Regions from separate parts of the Exiguobacterium sp. SH0S7 genome, predicted to be linked through region 2. Evidence: riboswitches for the same ligand, from Rfam matches in the RefSeq annotation. Region 2 holds a riboswitch; each other region holds the start of a gene.

Region 1 (7,559 bases), on a different contig from region 2:
TGGCTGCACCGTTTGCGACCATTTGCGCAAACACCAATCCATCTAAACGTTTTAACCCCACACCAAATCCTCCTTCGTTCTCGTCAGTCATTCGTCAGACGAACGCCTTGTACGAATATATTTACCGACGAAACGTTTAATCCTAAAGTTTCACCGAGCGTGTATTTCACACGACTTTGCACGTTGTACGCGACTTCTGACACTTTCGTCCCGTAGCTCACGATGATGTGCATATCGATATGTACGTCTTCTCCATCTTGACGTACGACAACGCCACGCGCATAGTTCTCACGTTTGAGCAGTTCTGCGATCCCGTCTTTCAGTTGAGCTTGTGACGCCATTCCTACGACGCCGAAACATTCCATCGCCGCACCGCCCGCGAGTGTCGCGACCACGTCGTTCGTGATATCAATATTGCCATATGTTGTCTTCATTTCAATTGCCATATGGAGTAGCCTCCTTTATTCGGAATGATTCCTACAGTATATTCTACAATAAGTACCTAGTTATTAAAAGGACATGCCCCTAAACTCGGTCAATTGTAACCGCAACCCTCATTCATTATTAAAATCCTCATCCGTAATGTCAAGTTTTTTTCTTGTCATCCGGTTATTTTCTAGTTGCATCGTGAAAAAACCCATGCTAATATAAACGAGTGTCTATTAGGACGAACCCACATAAAAAAGGAGGGGAAACGCATGGCACGTAAATGCTACGTAACAGGTAAGTCACCTAAGTCAGGTAACAACCGTTCGCACGCACTCAACAAGACAAAACGTACTTGGGGTGTAAACGTACAAAAAGTTCGCATTCTCGTTGACGGTAAACCTAAACGAGTTTGGGTTTCAGCTCGCGCTCTTAAATCAGGTCTCGTTGAACGCGTATAATTACCATACACGAACGAAATAAATCCCAGCGGCATACGCCGATGGGATTTTTTTGTTTACTTCTTTATATACATAATCAAGACGTTGCCACTGTGAACGAGCAAGTCCGCCTCTTCTGCCGACCACTCGTTTGAAATCGTCAGCGCCTCATAGCTGACGACGTCATGGTTCTCGAGCGGGTACTTGACGCCACGAATCGAGACCGAGGCCCGTTTCCAAGGTACGAGCGACAAGTAATGGTCAGGACGACGCGGGAGACGATAGTCCCCTTTTCCGACGAGACGGACTTCTTGCCCGTCTGCGAACAACCGCATCTCGGGGTACGCCTCGAGCAGACCGACGTTACTGAGCGTCATATCGAGCCTGCCCCCGAGTGCACCGTACACGTCGATCACGTCCGCTCCTTTCCCTCGTGCCGCCTCGAGGGCGATCTCAAGGTCGGTCACGTCTTTTTCAGACGGATAACGGACAGCTTCCTCCGGCACGGTGCCTGTGAACGAATCAAAGTCACCGACGAGCAGGTCCGGCTTCATCCCACGGTCGAGCAGCGTATGATAGCCGCCGTCGACACCGATGACGTAATCGGCGTTCCGAGGAAGATCAGGGACCGCTTCCGGGCTCGCAGCCACAATCAAGACGCGCATTATCTGATGTCCCGTGTCGCGAGCGTCGCGAAGCGCGGCGCCGACGTGAACAAGAGCACGATCACGACCGCCGAGACGAGGAACGACGGCAACATATACGTCAAGTTATAGCCGAGCGAGTACAAGACGACCGGTCCTTCCGCATACTCGGCGAAGAAGACAATGCCGGAGACGACGTGCGCAACGTAGCGGAGCGCCGAGCCGATCAACGCCCCGAGAATCAAATAGAACGTGAGCGTTTTCTTGGCGCCGTCTTTTGCCGACTGTTTGACTTGACCGGCGAAGATGCCGGCGACTCCGACGAGGCCGTAGGCGACCGTATAGTCGAGTAAAAATTGGACCGGCGTGAAGATATAGGCCCCAAATAACAGTTGTAGCGTCCCGACGAGCGCGCCCGTCGCGAGTCCGCCTCTCAATCCGTGGCGATACGCCATCACGAGAATCGGTAGCATCGCCAAGCTGACTGCTCCGCCTTGCGGCAACCGATATGGGATGAGCATGTCAAAGATCAGTCCGAGTGAGGCGAACAGCGAGATTTCAATGAGCGCCTGTAGTTTTAAACGTTGTTTCATCTTATTCCCTCCTTGATATGAGTGAACGACAAAAAGCAGCATGACGTAAACGCCATGCTGCTATCGTGTAGCAACGTGCATTTTCGCCACATCCCTACGTCCGTGTGAACGGAACAGGTTCAAAGGGTTAGCTCATGCCTCTCAGCCACAGATGTGACACCCCTTGCGACAATATTTGTTGTTCTATAGATGATTATACACGAGACGCGTTGCGAATGCTATCGATTGCGTCTTTATAGCTCGGTTCGTTATAGATGGCTGAACCGGCAACGAGGACGTCGGCACCTGCGTCGATACAAAGTTTTGCCGTCGCAGGATTTACCCCGCCATCGATCTCGATCTCGAAGTCGAGACGACGCGCTTGGCGCATCTCGCTGAGCGCCGCGATCTTCGGGACGACCGCTTCGATGAACGCTTGGCCGCCAAAGCCAGGGTTCACGGTCATGAGCAACACCATATCGACATCACCGAGCACGTGCTCGATTGATGACAACGGCGTATGTGGGTTCAAGACGACACCACACTTGGCGCCGGCTCCTTTGATTTGTTGCAATACGCGATGCAAATGGTTTGTCGCCTCGACATGGACCGTGACGATATCGGCGCCTGCTTGAACGAAGTCCTCGACGAACCGTTCCGGTTGGTCGATCATCAAATGGACGTCTAATACTATGTCCGACTTGTCACGCAAACTTTTGAGTACCGGCAGTCCAATCGAGATGTTCGGCACGAACTGACCGTCCATGACGTCAAAATGAATGTAATCGGCCCCTGCTTCTTGGACCGCTTTGACCTCTGCCTCAAGGTTGGCAAAATCGGCCGACAGGATCGATGGTGCGATTTTAATCATGTTAGTACCTCCGTTGTCTATCTTTTAATTCCTCCATAAACGTAACATAGTTCGCATAGCGGGTGGAAGCGATTTCTCCGGCCTCGACCGCCGCTTTGACGGCACAACCCGGCTCGTTCAAATGGGCGCAACCACGGAATTTACAGTCATCGTGCCGCAAGACGAATTCAGGGAAACACCAACGCATCTCCTCGACTTCAAGTTCTTCCGGGAACTCAAGACTCGAGAATCCAGGTGTATCGGCGACGAACCCGTCCGCGAGTGTGATGAGCGTGACGTGACGCGTCGTATGCTTCCCGCGGCCAAGCGCTTTCGAAATCTTACCAGTCGCGAGTTCGAGCTCCGGTGCGACCGCGTTCAGCAACGAACTCTTCCCGACGCCGGTCTGTCCGGCGAACACGCTCGTCTTGTCTTTGAACGCGCTGCGGATGAGCTCGATTCCAGCTCCGTCTTCGGTCGACGTCTCAATGACTTGATAGCCGATCGAACGGTATAGCGCTGCCGCCGCACTAATTTTTTCTTTTTCAGCTTCTAGCAACAAGTCCATCTTCGTCAACACGATGATTGGGTGAACTTGCTTCGATTCGATCAAAATGAGAAAGCGGTCAAGCAAATGAAACGAGAACGCCGGCTCTTTCACGGAAAAGAGCAGAAACGCCTGATCGATGTTGGCGATCGGCGGACGGACGAGATGGTTCGACCGCTCATCGACAGCCATGATGTAGCCGGTCCCGTCCCCTTGGTCTTGAATATCGACGTCGTCCCCGACGACGGGCGAAATGTTTCGGTTCCGGAAGTTTCCCCGGGCGCGACATCTGATTTCAACTTTCGTTTCGGTCATGACATCATAAAATCCACCTTGCAAGCGAATAATCGTTCCTTTCATCCTGTTTCCTCCTTAGAAAAGAGGTGACGCGCACGCCACCTCTTCATTGTGAATCTTTTGCTTGTGCGTATGTCACCGTATCGGTCCGAACGACTTCACCCTCGACTTCAATCGTCGCGGTACCGACTTCGTCCGGAGCAATGACGAGCGTATAGGAATACGTCGTCGTTTCTGTGATCATATCACGCAACACTTCGATCTCACCACGGGCATCGACGGTACGAATGACGACTTCGACCGGTTCCGCCTCGTCACCCTCTGCCGGCGGTTCGATTTCGACGTCCACTTCCCGCTCGATTGAGATGTCGGTCGGCTCGACTCCTTGTGAGACGATGACCGTCAGTTCCGTTCCCGGATCGACCGCCGTCCCTGACGTCGGCAGTTGACGAATGATTTGATTCGCTGGGATACTCGTCGAATACTCATCGCGTTTCACGATTTTCAAGTTGTTTTGCTCGGCATAAGTTGACGCTTCTTCGAACGTATAGCCCGTCAAATTAGCAAGCTCGATTTTATTGCTGCCGGTCGAGACAACGAGCGTGACCGTCTCTTCCGACGCGATGACTTCTTCACCTGGCGTGATCGATTGCGAAATCACATCTCCGCTGTCGACCGTTTCGGACGCTTCGGATTGGATTTCAATATCTGTGAAATCAAGATCTTTCAACGTTCGTTCCGCTGCTGTTTGGGACACCCCCTCGACGTCAGGCATCTCGACCGTCTCTTTCCCAGCGGACACGACGATGGTGACGACCGTTCCGCGCTTCGGCTTCCGCCCAGGTTGAGGATTCTGCGAAATCACGTCGCCTTCAGACACGTTGTCACTCACCCGGTCCGTCGTCTCAACGACAAATCCGGATGCTTCTAGTTCAGTCGTCGCATCACCGACGCTCATGCCGACGACATCAGGCACGACGGCACGTGACATTTCATCTGCAACCACATACGCCGCCACTCCGCCACCGATCAATAGAAGAACGAGAACTAGCCAGAGCCACCACTTCTTTTTCTTTTGTTTCTTCGGCGTCGCTGATTCCGGCTCGACTGCAGCTACAGGCTGCTTGACGACTTCTTTCGGTTCTTCCGGAACGACAGGCGCCATGACGAGCGTCTGATCAAACTCGTCTTGTTCTGTCGGCCTCCGTTTCGGTTCGTCCGCGCGGTCTGGGCTGAGCGACGTCAAGCAGTCTTTTTTAAAAGCAGCGACCGAGGCATGCCGTGCCCCTGGCGATTTGGCGAGCGCCTGCATAATACAGTTCTCAAGCGCTTGTGAAATTTTAGGGTTCAAGTCGAGCGGTCGGATCGGATCATCTTGCAAATGTTGCAACGCGACCGCGACAGGTGTCTCACCGATGAACGGGACTCGTCCTGTCACAAGTTCGTACAGCACCGCACCGAGCGAATAAATGTCTGACTTCTCATCAGCAAACTTGCCACGCGCTTGTTCCGGAGAGAAATAGTGGACCGACCCGAGGACTGACATCGTATGGGTCAGCGTCGCGTTCGACATGGCCACGGCAATCCCGAAATCGGTCACTTTGACGTTCCCGTTTTGGTCGATCATCATGTTTTGCGGTTTGATATCCCGATGAATGATGCGATGGGCATGGGCATGATCGATCGCATCACAAATCTGTCCCATGATCCGCAACGATTCCTCGATTGATATGTACTCTTCCTGTAAATATTGTTTGAGCGTCATACCATCGACATGTTCCATGACGATGTAATAAATGTCTTGTTCATCTCCGACGTCATAAATGGCGACGATGTTTGGATGGTTCAGACTGGTTGCCGCATGGGCTTCTCGTTCGAACCGGCGTATAAATTGTTCGTTATGCGAGAATTCAGATCGTAACACCTTAATGGCGACGGTTCGGTTTAAAATCTCATCGTGAGCCCGGTAGACATTTGCCATGCCGCCGCTACCGATTTGTTGTTCGATCCGATAACGATCGTTGATTCGTTCTCCACTTCGCATCGGATTCATCCTCTCTTTCTATCTGTAAATTGGACGAGCGCCACAGTGATGTTGTCGCTCCCACCCAATCGGTTGGCTTGATCGATCAACATGTCCGCCTTAGCGTCCGCAGAGATGGGACGAGTTAAGGCGTGTTTGATAGCTTCATCTGTCAGGTGAGTCGTCAAGCCATCCGTACAGATTAAAATCGTGTCGAACTCGGGTTCGGCAAACACTTGCAGATCAGGTTCGACGTGCTCTTTTGAGCCGATCGCACGGGTGATAATATTTCGTTTCGGGTGGATCCGCATTTCTTCTTCTGTCAATTCCCCAAGTTGTTTTAGCACGTTGACGTAAGAATGGTCTTCCGTCAATTGTTGGAGTGTACCGCCACGAAGGGCGTAGACGCGGCTATCTCCGACGTGTACGATGACAATCGTTTCGTCATGCCAACAGACGCCAGCGATGGTCGTCCCCATCATGACGAGATTAGATTGCTTCGCGAATTCAAGCACTTGCTCATTTGCCAGCTCCACGTTGTCACGGAACCAAGTCTCCATCGCTAACGGTGTGGCCGGAAGCGTCGGAAAAGCGCGACGAAACTGCTCGATGACGAGCTGACTAGCGACCTCTCCTGCTTCATGCCCCCCCATGCCGTCGGCCACGAGGGCGATCCCGGCATGCTCGTCTCCTAAAATCAAGACGGCATCCTCGTTTTGAGCCCTCACCTGCCCACGGTCGGTTCGGTATGCTAATTCCATCTTCCTGATTACCTCGTTTCTTGTTCGCGCTCCTTCGCTCGAAGCTGCCCACAAGCCGCATCGATATCCGAACCTTGTTCGCGACGAATCGTCACGTTCACTTTTCGATCTTTGAGCACTTTTTCAAAGGCAAAAATTTGATTACGTGGCGTGCGCACATAGTCGCGCTCAAGCACATGGTTGACTGGAATCAAGTTGACGTGGCATTTGACGCCTTTCAACAAGTCGGCAAGCTTGTGTGCATCTTCTTCTGTATCATTGACGCCACCGAACAAACCGTATTCAAACGTGATACGACGTCCACTCTTCTCCGTGTAATAGTTGACGGCTTCCATCAACTTGTCCAAGTTATAGGCACGGTTGATCGGCATGAGACGTGTCCGAATCTCCGTCGACGCCGCATGAAGCGAGATCGCAAAGTTAATGCGCATCCCTTCGTCGGCGAACTTGTAGATTTTCGGCACGATTCCGCTTGTAGAGACGGTGATATGGCGTGAACCGATGTTCAACCCGTCATCGTGGTTGACCGTACGCAAGAAGCGCATCAATTCGTCATAGTTATCGAACGGTTCGCCGATTCCCATGACGACGATCGAGTCGACACGTTCGCCGCTCACGTCAAGCGCGCGCTGGACGTCGAGGACCTGGGCCGTGATTTCCCCAGCTTCGAGGTTACGTTTCAAACCGCCGAGCGTCGAGGCACAGAACGTGCAGCCGATGCGGCAGCCGACTTGAGTCGTGACACAGACCGAGTTGCCGTATTCGTGGCGCATGAGTACCGTCTCGATCGAGTAGCCGTCTTGGAGCTCGAACAAGAACTTGATCGTGCCGTCTTGCGATTCCTGACGGACGAGTTCTTTTAACGTCGTCAACTGGAACGAAGCATCGAGTTTTTCACGAAGCGGTTTCGACAAGTTCGTCATATCATCGAATGACGTCACACGTTTGACATACATCCAGTCATATAACTGTTTCGCGCGAAACGACTTTTCTCCTGCA
Region 2 (7,559 bases):
AAAGCCGTACTCGTAATATTCACGCATGTTCGAAATCGGTGCTTGCTCGTCACCATTCGGCTGACTGACGGTTAACGGAACGACGAAGGCGGCCAAGCCGACGACAAAACCGGCAGCGGCGATCCGGCGGTTTTTTCCTGTGCCTTGCGCAGGTCTTTTTCTCATATAGACGAGGACAGCGGTATAAAGCACCAAGTCCACGAACAATAGAAAGTCGGTCGGTTGAATCAACGTCAGGAAGCCGCCGCCGACGTCGCCCATCTGACCAACGTCTGACAAAAGCGCGACCGACAACAGATTGCCGAAATAGCGGTAATACCAGACGTCGGAGATGAGGAGTGTACTGTGTAGAAACAGCGAGGCGAATAAAATCCAGCGCCGTGTTTTCGTCTTCACGAGTAACGCCCAGCTCGTCATCATGAGAATCATCCCGATGTTGACGAGTAAAAAATGAACGTTGAACGCACTCGCGGTCAAGATGCTGAATAAAAATAGTTTGGCAAGTGATAGTGACAGATAACTCCAATAATCAAGATATTTCATAAATAGCCTCCAAACGGTACGTACACGTTGTATTCTTTTTCATGTACCTGTTCGCAAGTGGCGGGAAACATGGGGGTGTGCGATACGGACGAAAAAAAGCGAGGCGAGCGCCTCACTTGATCAAAAACGTGTCCCGAAGCTCGATGATCGTGCCTTCCGGGGCTTTTAGTTTGCTCAAATGTCCGTCGACGACGAAGTAGATGTTGCCGCCATGTTTCGGCAAGAACGTGACACCGAGCGCCTCGAGCCGACGGACTTCCGCTTCAAGGTCATCGACGTACAAGGCGAAGTGAACGGGTCCGGCCGCATGTTTCGAATACGGCGATAACGTCTCGTCGGTCTTCGCCGTCTGGAGTTCGATATAGAAGTCGCCGAGCTTGAGCCAACTGTTGAACGCCCGGGTATGGAAGTTGGGTGACTCTTGGACGAGCTCAAAACCGAGCGTTTCATAAAATTGCTTTGACGCCGCATAGTCGGGCGTTTGGATACAGAGATGGTGGATTTGTTTCATCGTGTCACTCCTTTGCTTTTATTTTAGCGAATAGGAGCCTGAAGCGGAACTTTTCTTGAACGAAGACGTATACGACACCGAGGAGGGATACATATGGAAATCCAATACGAATTGACGGAAGAAGACTACATTCACTTCAACTTGAGTCATATTAGACGTTCAAAGATAGGAAAGAGGATGCTATTCCTGCAGCGCATCATCGGGCCCGTCATCATTTTAAGTGGTGGCGCTTTGACGTTCGCGACACTGTTTCAAGATACGAGCTGGTGGCTGTTTGGGGTATATGGCGTCATCAGCCTCCTCTGGTTCCTGTATTATCCGAAGTATTTTGAACGGCATATCCGAAAACAAACGAAGCGGATGATTCAAGAACGAAGCAATGAAGGCATGATCGGCCCGCATACGATGGATTTGGATGAAGACGGTCTTCGTGACAAAAATGCGTTCGGGGAGACGAAAGTCTCATGGAGCGGCATCAAGGAAGTCGTCGAGGAAGCCGATTATGTGTATTTGTATAACTCGTCGGTCAGCGCCTACATCTTGCCGAAACGCGGGCAGGACATGGAGGAGGTACAACGATGGCTACCGATGCGTTGACGATTCAACCGATTGATGAGACGAACTTGGATGCGGTCGTCGCCTTGACCGTCGCACCTGGTCAGGCCCGCTTTATCGAAACGAACGCGGAATCGCTCCGCGAGATGGACGTCGACGTCAAGTACGCGTGGACGTGCTACGCGCTCTGTCGAGACAATCAACCGGTCGGCTTCATGATGGTCGGGGCCGAGAACAAGGTGGAGCGTTACGTCTGGCTCGACCGCTTTATGATTGATATGGATGAGCAAGGGAAAGGCATCGGGTCAACATTTTTGCAACTTGCGATTGAGTGGATGCAAGAGCGATTTGATGTCGATGACATCATCCTCAGTCTCCATCCGACGAACGAACCAGCGAAACGGTTTTATGCGAAGGGCGGATTTGAGGACAGTGGCTTGATTGATGAAGCGAACGGGGAAGAGATTTGGGTGTATCACGTGAAGCAGGGACAGCCTTCCTAAGTCGGCCGTCCCTGTTTTGGTGGTTGTTGTTCAATTATCGCTTCACCGTGAGTGGACGCAACTGTTTGACCCGCGCCAAGACGATCCAGCCGAGGATGGCTCCGGTCACGCTCGAGGCGAGGAAGGCCGGGAAGAAGAACAGCGCCCCAAACTCAGAACCCATTAAGATTTTCGCGTACGGGACGGCGATGAGCGAGGCAATGACGCCCGTCCCGATGACTTCACCGAGCGCAGCGAAAGCGACCCGGTTCGTCCGCACGTAAAATAGTCCGGCAAGCAAGGCGCCGATCATACCACCTGGGAAGGCGAGCAACGACCCGGTCCCGGTCATGACACGGACGAGTCCGGTCACGAACGCGACGAGGACGGCACCAATCGGACTGACGGTGACGGCGGCGATGACGTTCACCATATGTTGCACCGGATAGGCCCGGGCGACACCGGTCGGGATGGAGATGAACAGGGAGCCGATGATGGCGATGGCGATGAGCATCGCCATCCAAGTGAGTTGTTGAATACGCATGAAGTGTCTCCTTTCAAAATGAAAACGCCACTTCTCCAAGTGGAAAAGTGGCGTGGACAGACAGACGTATCCAAGCCACTTCCCTACGCTGGTATGAGCCAGATCAGGTTCGAAGGGTCCGGCAGTTGCCGTCTCAGCCCGAAGGCTCCCCTAGTGGTCGTTTATTGGTTTGAGTATAGCATACCGTTATTTTGTTGCCTCAATTTTTCGCGGTCGGAAGATGAAATAAATGATACCGCTATACAGGGCGTATAAAAACAGGGAAAACACGAGATTGATGAGCCACGGGAGTGTACCCATAAATACGGTGACCGAGGCGTTACGGAACCAGCCGAGTGAAAGACATAGTCCGACAAAGCTGAGCACGATCGTCGTCCAAAAGCTGATATCTGGACGCCTCGACACGCGGCGAACGACTAGACCGATTATGAAGCTGAAGACAGCCGTCGTACCTAAATACATATAGAGTAACGCATCAACCGGGTATGAATAATAGACAACGTCCATATTATTTCCTCCTAAACGAAGTGTGGTGAAAGGAAGTGAGGTCAGTGAGGAGTGCGATCCCATGGCGTGACGAGTCTTACCGTGAACAGTTCGAGCACTGGCTCGATGGCCATGTGCCAGGCGTGACGTGGCGGGTTGTGAAAGATACGGATTTGACATACTTGATGTATGGAGAGTACGGAGCAGACCGTTACTACGCCAAGGCGGTGACAGCAATTAGTGATGGCGAGGCCGAACTGTCGATGCATCTAGCCGAACGGCATCCGGGACTGGTCCCGGAGGTCATCGCCATTGACGCGGCACGCAACTGGCTACTTATGCGAGACATCGGCGGGGATGCACTTCGCGAATACCCTAAGCACAGTCGGTACGAAGCGGCTGTGCGTCAATATGCGAAACTACAGAGAAAAGAAGCGAATTACATGGATACGCTTTTGGCCTACGGCATCCCGGACCGGTGTCCGGCTCGTCTAAAAGAAGAGATACGGACGTATTTACCCGAGTTATGTACGGGGTTAGATCGAGATAAGGCAGAGGCGGTGCTGGCGCTCCAAGACGAACTCCTCACCATGTGCGACGAGCTCGCGACGGGTATGCCGATGAGTCTCGAGCACGGCGATTTACATTGCGGCAACATCTTTTGGCGCGAACAGACGGATGACTTATGTATTCTCGATTGGGGCGATGCGACCGTCACCCATCCGTTCTTCAGCGTCCGTGTGTTTTGGAACGCGCTCTACGACTTGTTGCCGGAAGACGATGAAGTCGCCTGGTATGAACAGATTCAGAAGATGCGTACCGTCTACTTGGCTGAGTGGGAAGATGTGGCGCCTCGGGACTTGCTATGGCGCCATTTGTTGATCGCTGAAGAGCTCGGTTGCGTATATCGGGCGCTGTCGTGGCATATATATGTGACCAACTATCGGTATGATCCGTCCGAGTCAGCCGATAAACCGGCCCAATGGCTCAACTTGTTCCTCGAGTATCGGGACTTGAAACGTCGCGGTACGTGATCACTCATTCTTCTCGAGCAGGTTTTCATAATCCGTCTCGTTCCAAAACAGCTGGGCGATTGACTCCGGTGCTTTCAAAATCTCACCGTCTTGGTCGTAGACGATGGCGTAGCCGTTTTCGATCTCAAAGACGATCAAGTCGGCCGTCACTTCCTTGACGCCGTTCCCGGCAATGATGACGTTCTCGATTGGGTCGCGTGCGACTTGAACTCCCCATTCGTCGAGCTCGACGATGAGCGCTGACGTGTAGGCATGGCGGTCGTAAATCGATTGAAACTCGTCTTGCGTCAATGTGACGTCGGTCGGGGGGGCACTCGTCCCGTATTTGCGCTTCTCAATCTCCTCAACGAATTGCGTGAACGACTCTTCTTGCCAAAAGAGCGGTGCGACCGACTCGGGACCGTTGGCGATCTCACCGTCTTCATTCTCATAGACGGTCGCGTACGTGCCGTCGTCGAGCTTGAACGGATAAATATCGGCGTATGTATGATGGATCCCGTCCCCGGCGATGACGACGCGTTCGAACGTCTCCCGGAACGGTGTTAGCCCTTGGGTTTCGAGCGCTGCTAACAAGTCTTGGGCAGTCTCGTGTTGGTCAAAGACGTCTTTGAAATCTTCTCGTGTCCATTCGATCGTCGCTTCTTCATCTTGTTCGTTCATATCAGGAGAGACGATTGGTTGCTCGGCTTGATCGGTACAACCTGTCAGCAAGAACGCGCTTAAGCCAAGTAGTCCTAACCGTTTCATAAAACAACCCCCTAGTAAGTTACATTATTTCCCTATTTTACATTAGCGTAGCATGTATGAAATAGGATGAGAACCTGGATACTTTCTCATCTAGGGCAAATGCAATCGCTACCTCGTCTGGTTCAATCAACACAATCTGTACGATTGAACAGGGAAATGTCGACTTTTGGCGAACACATTTAGGAAACCGGTCTAAAGGAGAGAGAGAGATGCCAAAACGAAAATTTGCCAATCGTCGTGATTGGGAACGAATATTAAAAAATCGATACGCACAAATGGAGGTGCAGGACGATCGCTTCTCGGGCACCGTCGCCCTCTTCCAAATTGACGCCGTCCGAGCCCCGCAATATAAGATGCATCAAGGAGAGGAGTTCATCGTCGCCGACGCAGGTTATGCGTGGCTCCAGTACTTCTCAGAACATGAACCGTTCGGGGTGACTGTCATGTTCGACGACCGGGGCAACATCGTCCAATGGTACATCGATATCGTTGAAGGGATTGGGTATGAGGATGGGATTCCGTACATGGATGACCTCCTGCTCGACATTCTCATCTTCCCGAACGGTGACGTCGTCCGTAAAGACGAGGATGAGTTCGAAGCGGCAGCCAAGTCAGGTGAGCTCACGCCGGAGATGGTCGACCGTGGCTGGCGTGATTTCAAGGCGACGCTCGATCGGATCGAACGCCGCGACTTCGTCTATTTTGATTTAGCGAACGAGCATTACGAGCAGTTGAAGCAAAAGCTTTGAGTCTTCCCGTACTGCTTTTGGTACAGTGTAAGAACAGGGGGGAAGATAGATGAAACAAATTGATCTCGAGAAGTGGTCGCGTAAAAAGCATTATGAGTTTTTCAAGGCGTTTGACGCCCCGCATTTCAACGTGACGGCGAACGTCGACGTGACGAAGCTACATACGTTCGCGAAGACGCGCGGACAGTCATTTTTCAAGCTGTTCTTATACGGCGTGGTGAAGACGGCGAACGCCATCCCGGAACTTAGGTACCGGATGCGCGGTGACGTGGTCGTCGAGCATGATGTCGTCCATCCATCGTTCACCGTCATGATGGATGATGACGTCTTCAATTTCTGTACGGCGACGTATAAAGACGCGTTTCCCGACTTCATGGAGGAAGTGGCCGTGCGGATGAGCGGGGCGAAACGAGAAGTCGTCGTCGGAGATGACGAGCCGGACAGCCTGCTCTATATTACGAGCGTGCCTTGGCTCACGTTCACGAGCATCAGTCATCCGACGAATGACCAACAGCACGATAGCGTTCCGCGGATCGCCTGGGGCAAATTCACGAAAGTTGGCGACCGGATGATGATGCCGCTCTCGGTTCAAGCGCACCACGCGCTCGTCGACGGCGTCCATATCGGGAAATATTATGAGAAACTGCAAGTGTGGCTCGATGATTTGAGCGACCTTCACGTTAAACAGCCTGAAGAGGTCGGACTCGACGAGGCGATCCGCCTGCGCGAGAACGGAGAGCTCGAGCGGGCGAAGCAGCTGTTGCTCATGCTGTTGCGTCAAGATGAGAAGAATCCACGACTCCACGCGCAATGTGCCTGGTGTTATGACTCGCTCGGCGAAGAGCGTCAAGCCGTCCCGCACTATGAGCGGGCCATCCGACTCGGTCTGAGCGGTCACGAGCTCAGTGAGACGTATATCGGGCTCGGCAGCACGTACCGTGCGCTCGGTCGTTACGAGGATGCCGAGGAGCTGTTCACTCGGGCTATCGAACAATTCCCGGACATCGGCGCGCTCAAAGTGTTCCGGGCGATGACGCATTACAACCTCGGCCGCCATACTGAAGCGACCGGCGCATTGCTCGAACTGCTCGCGAACCCTAAGCCCGATGACAGCATTAAACGGTATCGTCGCGCCATCGCGTTTTATGCGCGCAACCTCGACGAGACGTATGACTGATCCGGAAGACAAGGCTTGTGGACGCGGCCTTGTCTTTTTTGGAGACGAATTGATTGACCAATCCAAATTACCGTGTTATATTTATCTCGAATTAAAGATAATTAAATTTAAAGTATTGTTTTCTCTCAACAAAGGAGGGGAACAGATGAAACAATCAGACGCCTTAAAAGCGATTACCGTCTTATTTCGAGCCTCGCAGTCAATCCAGGACATGGTCAAACACGAAGTCGCCGCATATGGACTGAACGCGACCGAATTCTCGGTACTCGAACTGCTCTATCATAAAGGTGACCAACCGATTCAAATCATCGGCAAAAAAGTCTTGCTCTCAAGCGGAAGCATGACGTATATCGTCGACCGACTCGAGGCAAAAGGCTATTTGGTCCGGAAAGCTTGTCCAAGCGACCGCCGTGTGACATATGCCGCATTAACTGAAGCGGGAACCGACTTGATGGATCAAATTTTTCCGACACACACGAAACGGATGAACGAGTTGTTCGACGGACTCGATTTAGATGACACAATCACACAATTGAAGACGGTCGGCAAACGTGCCGAGGCGTCAAAATTTTTTAACTAATTATCTCGAAATCAAGATTTTGAAGGAGCGATTTAGATGAACCATGTAAAAGGGATTCACCACGTGACGGCGATCACGAGCAGCGCCGAAAAGAACTATGACTTCTTTACGAACGTCTTAGGGATGCGTCTCGTCAAGAAGACGGTCAACC
Region 3 (7,559 bases), on a different contig from region 2:
TCGATTGAACGGTTATGTCCATACGCTAGTTCCCGCGACACGTCACTCGTCACAAACAAATGCGCCGGGGATTGCGGGACGAGCCCGACTTCACGGTGATGCCGCGCCAGGCTTTTTAGCCACGTCGATTTGCCGCTGCCGTTCCGACCGAGGATGGCGATCACATCCCCCGGGGCCACTGCGATTTTGCTCGCTGCAAGTTGAAACTTTTTGTGATTCACTTTCGGTATCTGAAATAATGTGTTTGTGCCCCGTGTCGTTTCAATCGGCGTAAATGTATAATCCGGTTGAACGACGAACGATCCATCGCCTGCGATCCTTCCGTTCACGAGTTCCAGGTGCCGGTCAAAGAAGTCGCCCCACATGTACGGACGATGCTCGATGACGACGATATTGACGTTCCGTGCGGACTTATCGAGCCAGCGAACGAACCGACGTGCCGTCGCCGGGTCGAGGTGTGAGAGCGGCTCGTCGAGTAAGAGCCATTCCGGACATCCGATCAAGGCACAGGCAACGGCGATCTGTTGCTTCTCGCCCCCTGATAAATCATGGATGGTGCGGTGGCGATAATCGGACAAGTGTAACTCGTGCAAAATCGCTGAGACACGGTCCATCATCTCGCTTCGGGCGACCGAAAAGTTTTCGAGCGTGAAAATCAATTCTTCTTCGACCGTCTGCATGACGAACTGGCTGTCCGGGTCTTGAAACACCGTCCCGACGCGGCGATTCACCTCACCAGGCCGATACGTGGCATAGGACCGACCGAATAGATGCAATCGCCCCGTCACAACCCCATCACAGTTGTCCGGGTAGAGCCGATTGAACAAGGCGAACAAAGTCGACTTCCCCGACCCGCTCGCCCCGGTGATGAGCGTCCTGCCGTCCTTAAGACGAAGTGTGATATCCGTCAATACGTCGCGTCCTTCCCCCGGGAAACGAAACGCCAGACGCTCGGTCTCAACCATGTGCCTTCCTCTGCCGGGTGACGGCATATCCTTCTAGCGCACCCGTTCGAAGCAACAAGTCGCTCAAAATCTTCCCGCCGATCCCTGCGATGAGCGTCCCGCTCGTCGCCCGTAGTGCGAACATCAAAGCCACGTACGTCGGACTGAGCGCGCTGAGACCTCCCATGACGTACGTATATGCGAAACTCGTCACTGCCGCACCGAATCCGGCGAGCATGAGCACCCACAAGTCATACCGCTTATACCCGGTTAGTGCGAACGCCGCTTCGGCGCCGAGTCCTTGAATGATGCCGACGAGGATGATGCGCGGACCGATCGCATTGCCGATCATCATCTCGATCGACGCTGCGAGCACTTCCGACAAAAAGGCGGCGCCTGGCTTTCGAATGATGTAGGCGGTAATAATCGAGACGATGAACCAAATCCCAAAAATCCATTCATAGGCGATCGGCCCGATCAAGCCGGCCCACAAGTTCCCCACATGGACGAACGCCAAATAGACGACGGCAAAGACGACCGATAAAATCGACAACAAGACGATTTCTTTCAACTTCCATGAGTTAAGCATCGATGCGTCCCTCGTGTGACGGACTGTTCACACTGAACGTGACCGTCATGACGACGTGGCTCGACTTCTCGCGGACACGGTTGAACGTCGCCTCATAAAACGCGAACACCGGCTCGATATCTCCGTGGATCCCTGATGCATAGTGCATCGTGTCATTAAAGACGCCCCGTGCTTTCGCGAAATCGACCTCTTCATAGATGATGTCCATGTAATCGTCATCACCGAGCGGGTAGAGTGCGAACTGTGATGAAACGTATTGGGCAGCCGCTCGCCCGTTCACCGGCTCACTCGAAACGTCGAGCAGATTGTCCCCGACCGTGTCGCCCGGACAGCCGGCCGAGAACGTCCCGCTCATCGACACATGCGCCCCTGTTCTTGTGGCGTGTGACAAGACTGCTTTCGCGACGTCAAACACGTGCTCGGCCCGACCGCGAATCACGGTCGACACATCGTCCGTGTGCCTCCAGACGTTGCTTAAATCAGTTTCTTTGAGTGCTCCTTTGATGACCGGTATGAACTCTGACGTCATCGGGCTTAGCGTAAAGCGGAACCCGACGATCGGGCTCGTTCCACATTGTTGATTCATGATGATTCCCCCCTTATTTGGTTACACAAAAAAGCCGCATCCATGAGAATGCGGCCACTTATCCAATCATCAATTCATCAGAAAAAGTGCCACACTTCCTCACGCCAGTATTACCTGGATCGAGTTATAAGGGATTGGAGCCATGCTCACATCTCAGCCGAAGCACCCCTAGTGTAGTCCAATGTATGCGGTTGTTCATGCAAGCAAAAGTATAGCCGTTCGATTCTGAATTGTAAACGGTTAAATCATGAAAACGTCGCGATTCCGTTTCCTGGAAGCGTATCCCGTAACGTTGTCCAGTCTGACGCCATTTCTTCGTCTGACAGTAGACAGGCGTCAAGTTCGAGCTCGACGCGCACTCGGTCCATTCGGTGACCGATCAAGACGAGCTCCGTCTGGCGGTCGCCGTACGGCTCGATGTAATCGGCCTCAAGCTCTGGTTCGGCGGCGAACATCTGCTTTCGTTCCGCGTCAGGAAGCGTCGCGAGCCAACGCCCGGCATGTTCGAGCGTCGACGCGTACCCCGCTTGGGAGAACAGGCACGCGATGTCGTTCCGTGAGGCGATCCATAAAAAACCTTTGGCCCGGACGACTTCTTCCGGGAACTGTTCGATCCACGCATGTAAACGCTCCGGGTGGAACGGACGGCGGCGGCGATAGACGAACGAACTGATGCCGTACTCTTCGGTTTCAGGGGTATGGTCGTCTGTCTCGAGCTCTTGGATCCATCCGGCGGCATGCATTGCCTGGTCGAAGTCGAACAAGTTCACGTCTAACAGGTCGGACAACGGCACGTTGCCGTAAGTACTTGTCAGAAGTCGCGCCGCCGGGTTTAACGCGCGCAACAGACTTTCGATCTCGTGCAGTTCCGGTTCCGTGACCCGGTCCGCCTTGTTGAGGACGATGATGTCGGCAAACTCGACTTGATCGACGAGCAAGTCGACGACTTCCCGGACATCACCCGTGTCGACAGCCTGTTTCCGTTCATGCAGTGATTCGCCCGAGTTGAAGTCTTTTAAAAATCGATACGCGTCGACGACCGTCACCATCGCGTCAACATACACACGGCTCGTCAAGTCGATACCCAAGGCGTCATCCGCATATGTAAACGTCTGCGCGACCGGGATCGGCTCCGAGATGCCTGACGACTCGATGATGATGCCGTCGAGCTGTCGGTCGTTCGCAATCTCGCTGACCGCCTCGAGTAAATCTTCTCGCAACGTGCAGCAGATGCAGCCGTTAGACAGCTCCACCAACTTCTCGTCCGTCCGTGAAAAACCTGCCCCGTCAATCAATCGCTCATCGATGTTCAGCTCGCTCATGTCGTTGACGATGACGGCATATTTTTTACCATCCCGATTGTTCAACATATGATTGAGCAACGTCGTCTTGCCACTTCCTAAATATCCGGACAAGACTGTGATCGGAATTCGTTTCATGATGTATACCACCTTTAAATCGTAATCATTACTTTTTAGATAATGAACGGGATTACGTCCGTTGTCAACAAAAAAAACACGCTCAAAAGGAGCGTGTTCAGCTTGTTGACTAACATCAATAGAATCGCTCGTTCAATGGCGCCCATGCTTTCCGCAGGGAATCCCGGAGCCGCATCGCGACTCGCGTCGCTGCTCGGTCTCCGTTGGGTTGCTTTCCTGCAGGAGTCGGGGCGCCATCTAGCGGCCATTTGTCTTTTTCTGAGGCCTCGACGGCCGAAGAAAAAGCTCTGGATATGTTCTTCGTACCGGTTATTCTTCTAATGCTTTCCGTTCCGCCTCGGAGCGAGGATACGTGTTCGCCTGCCACTCGGCCCGGTAAATCGAATCGAGTTGCGTCAATCCGACCTCGTCATCATCCTTATCGGCATCCACACTCGGCGTCTCGTCCCACTTTGGTTCAAGATACGTATGGTCTTCTTTCCGGGCCCGGTCGTCCAATATCTTTTGAATCCCGACCCGAGCCACCGCCGCTAGTGCCAATCCGATTCCCGCTCGCACGAGCAATCGCTTCACCATAGCCGTCCCTCCTTAACGTCCAAACCGATAAAGTGGCATCCCTTTCACGTCCGTATCGATCTTGAAGACCGAACCCGCATCCGGATGAGCGGCGAGCGCCTCGTCGTCCATGCCTTCGCGCGCCGTCGTGATCGCCAATTGTTTTAAGTCATCCCCGATAAAACTACACGACGTGACGTTCGGCGCCGGGACGATGACTTCAAGCACTTTTTCACCCGTCTCCGGATTCCACCGCGTGACGCGCCCGCCTGCAAAGTGGGCAATCCATAAAAAGCCGTCTTCATCCGACGTCATGCCGTCCGGGAACCCGTCCTCATTCTTGAAATCAATGACGACCTCACCTTCCCCGAGCGTGCCCGTTTTCAAATCGAACGGGAACTTGCGAACCGTCTCGGTCGGCGTATCGATATGGTAAAACGACGTATGGTCAGGTGACCACGTCAACCCGTTCGATAACGTCAATCCGCTCAACATGACCTCGGTCGTGCCGTCGCGGTTCAAGCGGAACAACGTCGCCTGCTCAGACTCGTCTTTTAAGTGGAGCGTCCCGGCGAAGACACGACCGTACGGGTCGGCTTTCCCATCGTTGAAGCGAAGGACACCCTCCGGGTCATCAAGTTCGACGAGTTTATCGAGTTGTTTCGACGTTTCATCCCACTCATAGATACCATCCTTCAATCCGACGATCACGCCGTCGGTCACTTTAGGGACGACAAACCCGACCTGCTGTCCCATATCAAACGAAGATAATTCATCTTCTTTCTCATCGTACCACCAGAGCGCGTGCCCTTCGATATCGACCCAGTAGAACCGCTTCAGTTCAGCGTCCCAGCAAGGCCCTTCCCCGAGCGTGTTTCTGACTCGAATCCATAACGTAGCGTTTACTGTCTCCATTGAATTGCCTCCACTCTCTGCTTTGATATCAAAAGACTATTCCCTGAGGGGGTAAGGACTATTCATCATTCACAAAAATGTTTAAAGATATTTCTCGTCTGACGCATTATACGCCCGGGCACGATAAAAACGCTCCGAATCGAAACCGATCCGGAGCGCTCGTTTATTTGGCGCCTTCGACGTTCATTTGTTTACTGCGTAATTGGCCGCACGCCGCATCGATATCGGTCCCGTGCTCGAGACGCACGCCCGTATTGATGCCCCGTTTTTTCAAGACGTCGTAAAACGCCATGATGTCCTCGGTCGTACTCCGTTCGTACTGGATGTGCTCGTTGACCGGGTTGTATGGGATCAAATTGACGTAAGACTTGTCTTTGATGTCATCGATCAACGCCGCGAGTTCTTCGGCATGTTCTGGCAAGTCGTTCACTTTCGAGAGCAAGATGTACTCGAACGTGATCCGTTTATTCGTCTTCTCAACGTAGTAGCGGATTGCCGGCATCAGTTTATCGAGCGGGAACGCCCGGTTGATCTTCATGATTCTCGTCCGCAGCGCATCGTTCGGCGCGTGCAGAGAGAGGGCCAAGTTGATGCGCAGGTCAAGGTCAGCGAACTTGTAGATCTTGTCGGCGAGCCCACTCGTCGAGACGTTGATTTTACGAGGAGCGATCGCGAGACCGCGCTCGTCTTTGACGACACGGAGGAAGTCGACCAAGTTATCAAAGTTATCGAACGGCTCCCCGATTCCCATGACGACGATGTGGCTGACGCGGTCATCTTCACCGACCTCGTCTAAATAGTGTTGAACGGTCATGATCTGTTCGACGACCTCGCCCGCCGTCAAGTCGCGTGTTTTTTTCAAGAGGCCGCTCGCACAGAAACTACAGCCGATGTTGCACCCGACTTGTGTCGTCACACAGACGGAACGTCCATACTTATGGCGCATGAGCACCGTTTCGATATAATGCCCGTCGTGCAGTTTAAGTAAGAATTTGACCGTGCCGTCACCCGCTTCTTGTTTGACGAACAGTTCTTGTGTCGTCAGCGCATAGTTCGCCTCAAGCTGTTCGCGAACTTCGGGACGAACCGCGATCTCGTCGAGCCGTCTGACACGGTCGATGTAAAGCGAGTCCCATATTTGTCTGGCGTGGTAGGCACTGTATCCCCAAGATACGCAAGCGTCCGACAGCTGATCAAATGTCAGCCCATATATAGATGATTTCATTGTAATCTGTCCTTTCTTCAATCCGCATACGTACCATTGTAGCGGACGTGAGCGACAGGTGCAACGTTCTTACATAGGCGGGATCGGACGCGTCACGTGGCGTTCGAACGCGTAGGCGGGATCGGACGCGTCACGTGGCGTTCGAACGCGTAGGCGATACGGATGAGGTCTCGTTCCGCATAGCTCGTACCCGTGAATGACAGCCCGAAAGGTGCCCCGCTCTGTTTGAGCTTGTATGGGATCGTGACCGTCGGGTGCCCTGCCTTCGCCGCCATATCGTAATTCAAGTCGTGTGGCAACGCCAGGGCGTGAAGCGTTTGTTCCATCAATAAACGATCGAGGCCGTCCGTTTTCGCGTGCCGGACGTCGGCTAAGCGTCGCTCGAGGTAGCTCGACTCGGTCAAACGCCCTGATAACTGATTCGCTTTCTCGAACGTAACTTGTCCGTGCGGGATCGTTTCCGGGTGAAGCTTGTTCCAGTCCATCAAGTCCTTGAGCGTTTCATACGGGAGCGCTGTCGTCGCCAAATACGCCTCGATCCCGAGCTTGAACTCATGGTAGAGGACGTCGCCTTGGTCAAGTCCGTCGTTTGACGGCAGGTCGACTTCGACGAGCTCGACCCCGCTCGCTTTGAGTAACGCCAGCGCCTCTTGATAGAGCGTCTGTTCTTCATCCGACAGTTCCGCCTTCACGAAACCGACGCGCATGCCGACGGCTTGACGTTCGTCGAGACACGTCCGGTACGGTGGACCGGCCGGTAGATGTGTCGTCGCCGGGTCCGAGTCGTCTTCCCCGCACATCGCTTCTAGTGCGAGCACCGCGTCGCGGAGCGTCCGCGCCATCGGACCGGCCGTATCTTGCGACCGCGAAATCGGGATGATCCCACTCCGGCTGATGAGCCCGACCGTCGGTTTGATGCCGACGATGCCGTTATGGACGCTCGGGTGGATGATCGACCCGCTCGTCTCGCTGCCGACAGCGAGCATCGTCAAGTTCGCAGCGACCGCTGACGCCGAACCCGAGCTCGAACCGCCGACGTCGAGATTGTCACCATACGGATTGAGCGTCTGGCCACCGACCCCGCTCCATCCGTTCGGCATGTCCTCCGTCAAAAAATTGGCCCATTCCGATAAGTTGGCTTTGCCGAGAATGACCGCCCCGTGCTCACGGAGGCGACGGACGAGTTCAGCGTCACGACCGGCAAAGTGATGCTCGAGCGCCACGGCGCCGGCAGTAGTCCTCATGAGTCCCGCCGTCTCGATGTTGTCCTTGAGTAAAACGGGAATACCGAGGAGTGGCAGCCGGT

Evidence for each region. Region 2 has a riboswitch for thiamine pyrophosphate ahead of thiW (energy coupling factor transporter S component ThiW). Riboswitches for the same ligand answer to the same signal wherever they lie in the genome.
Region 1: another riboswitch for thiamine pyrophosphate. It lies ahead of thiT (energy-coupled thiamine transporter ThiT); the one in region 2 lies ahead of thiW (energy coupling factor transporter S component ThiW).
Region 3: another riboswitch for thiamine pyrophosphate. It lies ahead of EVJ22_RS00545 (YkoF family thiamine/hydroxymethylpyrimidine-binding protein); the one in region 2 lies ahead of thiW (energy coupling factor transporter S component ThiW).

What each region holds. Positions count from the first base shown of each region.
Region 1 is NZ_SJVA01000002.1:151,074-158,632, forward strand. It holds gene EVJ22_RS04485 (DAK2 domain-containing protein) at 1-61, opposite strand, end outside; gene EVJ22_RS04490 (Asp23/Gls24 family envelope stress response protein) at 84-446, opposite strand; gene rpmB (50S ribosomal protein L28) at 699-887, shown strand; gene EVJ22_RS04500 (thiamine diphosphokinase) at 944-1,531, opposite strand; gene thiT (energy-coupled thiamine transporter ThiT) at 1,531-2,103, opposite strand; TPP riboswitch at 2,178-2,277, opposite strand; gene rpe (ribulose-phosphate 3-epimerase) at 2,297-2,953, opposite strand; gene rsgA (ribosome small subunit-dependent GTPase A) at 2,955-3,839, opposite strand; gene pknB (Stk1 family PASTA domain-containing Ser/Thr kinase) at 3,883-5,820, opposite strand; gene EVJ22_RS04525 (Stp1/IreP family PP2C-type Ser/Thr phosphatase) at 5,826-6,560, opposite strand; gene rlmN (dual-specificity RNA methyltransferase RlmN) at 6,569-7,559, opposite strand, start outside.
Region 2 is NZ_SJVA01000004.1:19,031-26,589, forward strand. It holds gene EVJ22_RS08200 (LTA synthase family protein) at 1-543, opposite strand, end outside; gene EVJ22_RS08205 (VOC family protein) at 656-1,054, opposite strand; gene EVJ22_RS08210 (YcxB family protein) at 1,148-1,651, shown strand; gene EVJ22_RS08215 (GNAT family N-acetyltransferase) at 1,633-2,112, shown strand; gene thiW (energy coupling factor transporter S component ThiW) at 2,147-2,635, opposite strand; TPP riboswitch at 2,699-2,797, opposite strand; gene EVJ22_RS08225 (hypothetical protein) at 2,822-3,142, opposite strand; gene EVJ22_RS08230 (phosphotransferase family protein) at 3,187-4,155, shown strand; gene EVJ22_RS08235 (hypothetical protein) at 4,156-4,902, opposite strand; gene EVJ22_RS08240 (ribonuclease FAU-1 family protein) at 5,112-5,651, shown strand; gene EVJ22_RS08245 (tetratricopeptide repeat protein) at 5,701-6,828, shown strand; gene EVJ22_RS08250 (MarR family winged helix-turn-helix transcriptional regulator) at 6,974-7,408, shown strand; gene EVJ22_RS08255 (ring-cleaving dioxygenase) at 7,445-7,559, shown strand, end outside.
Region 3 is NZ_SJVA01000001.1:100,294-107,852, forward strand. It holds gene EVJ22_RS00535 (ABC transporter ATP-binding protein) at 1-965, opposite strand, end outside; gene EVJ22_RS00540 (ECF transporter S component) at 958-1,533, opposite strand; gene EVJ22_RS00545 (YkoF family thiamine/hydroxymethylpyrimidine-binding protein) at 1,526-2,119, opposite strand; TPP riboswitch at 2,199-2,299, opposite strand; gene EVJ22_RS00550 (GTP-binding protein) at 2,365-3,558, opposite strand; gene EVJ22_RS00560 (hypothetical protein) at 3,868-4,134, opposite strand; gene EVJ22_RS00565 (SMP-30/gluconolactonase/LRE family protein) at 4,147-5,028, opposite strand; gene rlmN (dual-specificity RNA methyltransferase RlmN) at 5,192-6,253, opposite strand; gene EVJ22_RS00575 (amidase family protein) at 6,346-7,559, opposite strand, start outside.